One region of the Streptomyces sp. NPDC001315 genome, then DNA from elsewhere that is predicted to be linked to it. Evidence: predicted binding sites of a transcription regulator. Region 1 holds the regulator's gene; the other holds the start of a gene.
What was found. Region 1 encodes HspR, which represses chaperone genes until heat shock. Its sites were predicted from a motif close to TTGAGNNNNNNNNNCTCAA; they were not measured.
Positions count from the first base shown of each region.

Region 2: lon (endopeptidase La) is a predicted target of HspR. The motif match lies at 1,155-1,173, and genes of this name have one in related genera.

Region 1 is NZ_JBIAWZ010000003.1:389,467-391,919, forward strand. It holds gene dnaJ (molecular chaperone DnaJ) at 1-856, shown strand, start outside; gene ACFY16_RS12240 (heat shock protein transcriptional repressor HspR) at 862-1,314, shown strand; gene ACFY16_RS12245 (PA14 domain-containing protein) at 1,407-2,453, opposite strand, start outside.
Region 2 is NZ_JBIAWZ010000002.1:324,966-327,418, forward strand. It holds gene lon (endopeptidase La) at 1-1,132, opposite strand, end outside; gene ACFY16_RS08615 (GNAT family N-acetyltransferase) at 1,329-2,159, shown strand; gene ACFY16_RS08620 (rhomboid-like protein) at 2,359-2,453, opposite strand, start outside.

The DNA.
Region 1 (2,453 bases):
CGGTTCCGCGGGCGGCTTCGGCGGCGGCATCGGTGACGTCTTCGGGGGCCTGTTCAACCGGGGCGGCGCGGGCACCGGCACGCGCACCCAGCCCCGGCGCGGCCAGGACATCGACACCGAGGTCACGCTGAGCTTCACGGAGGCGATCGAGGGCGCGACGGTCCCGTTGCGGATGACCTCGCAGCAGCCGTGCAAGGCCTGCTCCGGCACCGGCGACAAGAACGGCACACCGCGCGTGTGCCCGACCTGCGTCGGCACCGGCCAGGTGGCACGGGGCTCCGGCGGCGGGTTCTCGCTGACGGACCCCTGCCCGGACTGCAAGGGCCGCGGTCTGATCGCCGAGCACCCCTGCCCGGACTGCAAGGGCAGCGGCCGCGCCAAGTCCTCCCGCACGATGCAGGTCCGCATCCCGGCGGGCGTCACCGACGGGCAGCGCATCCGGCTGCGCGGCAAGGGCGCGCCCGGCGAGCGGGGCGGCCCGGCCGGCGACCTGTATGTCGTCGTGCACGTCGACTCCCATCCGGTGTTCGGCCGCAAGGGCGACAACCTCACCGTCAGCGTCCCGGTGACGTTCACGGAGGCGGCGCTCGGCGGCGAGGTCCGGGTCCCGACCCTCGGCGGCCCGCCGGTGACGCTGAAGCTGCCCCCGGGCACGCCCAACGGCCGCACCATGCGCGCCCGCGGCAAGGGCGCGGTCCGTAAGGACGGCACCCGCGGCGACCTCCTGGTCACCGTCGAGGTGAGTGTCCCGACGGACCTGTCGGGGAAGGCTCGTGACGCACTGGAGGCGTATCGCGAGGCGACCGCGGGTGAGGATCCGCGGGCGGAGCTGTTCGAGGCCGCGAAGGGAGCTTGAGAGTGATGGAAGGCCGTCGGCGTAACCCGTATGAACTGACCGAGGAGACCCCGGTCTACGTCATCTCGGTGGCGGCCCAGCTCTCCGGCCTGCACCCGCAGACGCTGCGCCAGTACGACCGGCTGGGCCTGGTCTCCCCGGACCGCACCGCGGGCCGGGGCCGGCGCTACTCGGCCCGCGACATCGAACTGCTGCGCACCGTTCAGCAGTTGTCGCAGGACGAGGGCATCAACCTGGCCGGCATCAAGCGGATCATCGAACTGGAGAACCAGGTCGCCGCCCTCCAGTCCCGCATCGCGGAGATGGAAGCGGCCCTGGACGGCGCGGCGGCCGCGATGCAGCAGCGCGAGGCCGCGGTGCACGCCTCCTACCGGCGCGACCTGGTCCCGTACCAGGAGGTCCAGCAGACCAGCGCGCTGGTGGTGTGGCGGCCGAAGCGGCAGCAGTCCTCGGACTGACGGTCCGACGGTACGCGTGCGAAGGGGCCCGGGACATCTCCCGGGCCCCTTCGTGTGTGGTCGGAGCCGTGCGGCCGGAGCCGTGTGTGCGGTCAGAGCCAGGAGACCCAGATGCCGTGCGCCACCTGCTCGACGACCTCCTCCTTGCCCGTGGGGTCGATGTAGACGGCCCGGTAGTAGTACAGCCCGAGCAGGTCCTCGTGCACGGTGGTGTCCGTGTGGGATTCCGGGTCGGTCACCTTGCCCGTGGCGAACGTGGTCCAGGTGCCGGCGGCCGCGTCCCACTTCTCCCAGCGGTAGTCCGTGTAGTCACCGCACGGCATGTCGTAGATGGTCTCGCCGCAGCGGACGTAGAGCTGCGGGTACTGGCCGTCACGGACCTCGGTGCCGGTCCAGCCCGGTGGGCGGGTGTCCGGCAGGGTGACGGCGACCTCGGCGGGGTGGAAGGCCTCGACGTCGTCCGGGTCGGCGAGAGCGGTGCCGTCCGTGGCGGCGACCCGGTAGAGGTGGGTGGCGCCGTCGGGGACCGTCGGGCAGATGATCTCGGTCTTCGACATCGAGGTGCTGGACCAGCAGTTGGAGTCCCAGACCGTCTCGCCGGTGTCCGGGTCGGTCGTGCTCTGCCACACGTGATAGCCGCTCACGTCGTCGTCGGCGGGCGGTGTCCAGGTCAGCCGGACTCCGAGTGGAAGCTGTTCGGCCGTCAGGTTCTCGACCGGCGCCGGACGTACGGTGTCCGACGTGGTCGCCGTGCCGGCCGGACCGGGCGCCGACTCATGGCCGTACGGGTCGATCGTCACGACCGTGTAGTCGTACGTCGTCTCGGACGCGCCGGAGATGTCCCGGCAGACGCCGTTGATCTGCTGGGGGCCGGCGTAGGCGGGGGCGTCGTCACCGGCCCAGGTCCAGTACGTGTGGGGGTCCGTCACCGGCAGGTCCTGCGAGCTGTTCGGCTTGCACCCGGTCACGACGCTGCTCTCGCCGGTCGCCTTGTCGGTGCGGACGATCCGGTAGGTGAGCAGCGGCTGGTCCGAGTCGAAGGTCCACGGGTCGGCGCCGCTCCACTCGATCGACACGCCCTCGCCGTAGTTGACCGCGCGGGTCTCGAACGGGGCGATGGCCTGCGGCCGGTCGGCCAT
Region 2 (2,453 bases), on a different contig from region 1:
CGGACTCGCCGAGCGAGGTCTTGCCGACGCCGGGCGGGCCGACGAGCGCGAGCACGGCACCGCCGCGCCGGCCGCCGATGACACCCAGCCCCCGGTCGGTACGGCGCTTGCGCACCGCCAGGTACTCGGTGATCCGCTCCTTCACGTCCTCCAGACCGGCGTGCTCGGCGTCCAGGACCGCCTTGGCGCCCTGGATGTCGTACTGGTCCTCGGTCCGCTCGTTCCACGGCAGTTCGAGCACGGTGTCGAGCCAGGTGCGGATCCATGATCCCTCGGGCGACTGGTCGCTCGACCGCTCCAGCTTGTCGACCTCCTTGAGGGCGGCCTCGCGGACCTTCTCGGGGAGGTCGGCGGCCTCGACACGGGCGCGGTAGTCGTCGGACTCCTCACCGTCCTTCTCGCCGTTCAGCTCGCGCAGTTCCTTGCGCACGGCCTCCAGCTGGCGCCGGAGCAGGAACTCCCGCTGCTGCTTGTCGACGCCCTCCTGGACGTCCTTGGCGATCGTCTCGGCGACGTCCTGCTCGGCGAGGTGGTCACGCAGCTGCTGGGTGGCGAGCTTGAGGCGGGCCACCGGGTCGGTGGTCTCCAGGAGCTCCACCTTCTGCTCGGTGGTCAGGAAGGGTGAGTAGCCGGAGTTGTCGGCGAGCGCGGAGACGTCGTCGATGGCCTGCACGCGGTCCACGACCTGCCAGGCGCCGCGCTTGCGCAGCCACGCGGTGGCGAGGGCCTTGTACTCCTTGACCAGTTCGGTGACGTGACCGGGCAGCGGCTCCGGCACGCTCTCGTCGATACGCGTTCCCTCGACCCACAGGGCGGCGCCCGGCCCGGTCGTCCCGGCACCGATCCTCACCCGCCCGCGGCCGCGGACCAACGCGCCCGGGTCGCCGTCGGCCAGCCGGCCGACCTGCTCCACGGTGCCGAGCACGCCCGTGCCCGGGTACGCACCGTCGATGCGCGGCACCAGCAGAACCCTGGGCTTCCCGGGCTCCGACCGCGCGGCAGCCTGGGCGGCCTCCACCGCGGCCCGCACGTCGGCGTCGCTCAGGTCCAGCGGAACCACCATTCCGGGCAGCACGACCTCGTCGTCGAGCGGCAGCACAGGCAGGGTGAGCGGTGTGGACGTCGAAGCCATGATCTCTCCCTAGGCAGTCAAGTTGAGCTATGCCGACTCAATGCACGGGGGCCTTTGATTGTTCCCCGGCCGCCGTTCGCTCTGAGCGATCACCGCTGCGGGGTCGGGTGATGCCCGGTCGCCCTGCCGCAATCCGATCCCCTGCGGTCATACGGAAGGGCACATCCCCGCCTCGTACGGCCCGTACCGTTTCCCCATGATTGACACGCAGACCCTCCTCGACGCCTACGACGCCCAGATGCGCCGCACCCCGCCCCCCGGAGTCGCGCACGAGTACGACGGCCCGCTGCTCCGTATGGACCTCGGTTTCCGAGGCTTCGTCACCGGCCCGCGTGACGTCGGCCTGCGCGGTCGGGAGCTCGACGAACTGATCGTCCGGCAGCGGGACTTCTTCGCGGCGCGCGGGAAGGCCGTGGAGTGGAAGGTCCGCGGGCACGACGCCCCGGCCGACCTCACGGACCGGCTGCGCGCGGCGGGCTTCGAGCCCGAGGCGCAGGAGACGGTGCTCGTCGCTCCCGTGGCGGAACTGGCCGTCGAAACGCCCGCGTTGCCGGACGGTGTCACGTTGCGCCAGGTCACCGCCGATGCCGACATGCACCGTATAGCGGCCCTGGAGACGGCCATCTGGGGCCTGGACCTGAGCGGGATCGCCGACGACCTCATCGGGCGCGTCGCGCGCACCCCTGACGAGATCGCGGTCCTCGTCGCGGAGGCGGAGAGCGAGGTGGTCTCCGCGGCCTGGCTGGGCTTCCGCCCGGGCACCGAGTTCGCCGCGCTGACGGGCGGCTCGACGCTCGCCGAGTGGCGCGGCAAGGGCATCTACCGCGCCCTGGTGGCCGCCCGCGCCGAACTGGCCGCCGCCCGCGGTGTCCCCTACCTGCACGTGGACGCCTCCGACGACAGCGCGCCCATCCTTCGACGGCTGGGCTTCCGGGCGGTGACCACGACGACTCCGTACGTGTGGTCACCGGCCGACGACCGCCAGGACACCGGCCAGCAGAGCCAGGACAGCGACCGGCCGAGGTAGGCGAGCAGCAGGCCGTGCGCTGCCGTGCCCGGGGGCGGCACCGCCGGGCCGAACACGCCGTGGACGCGGAACGCGCCGATGCCGGCCATGCCCGGCATCGGCGACAGCGGCGACTCCTCGTCCACCAGATCCCTGGCGCGCCCGTCTCCACATCCCCCCGTTCCCGTGGCCGTCCGCGCGACGCACGCCGACGGAGGGCTCAGGCCGGTGTGAGGCCGGCGGCGCGGCTCCGGTACCAGCGACGCGTCACCGGCCACGTGGCGATGCCGATCGCCAGGGACATCAGATGCCCCC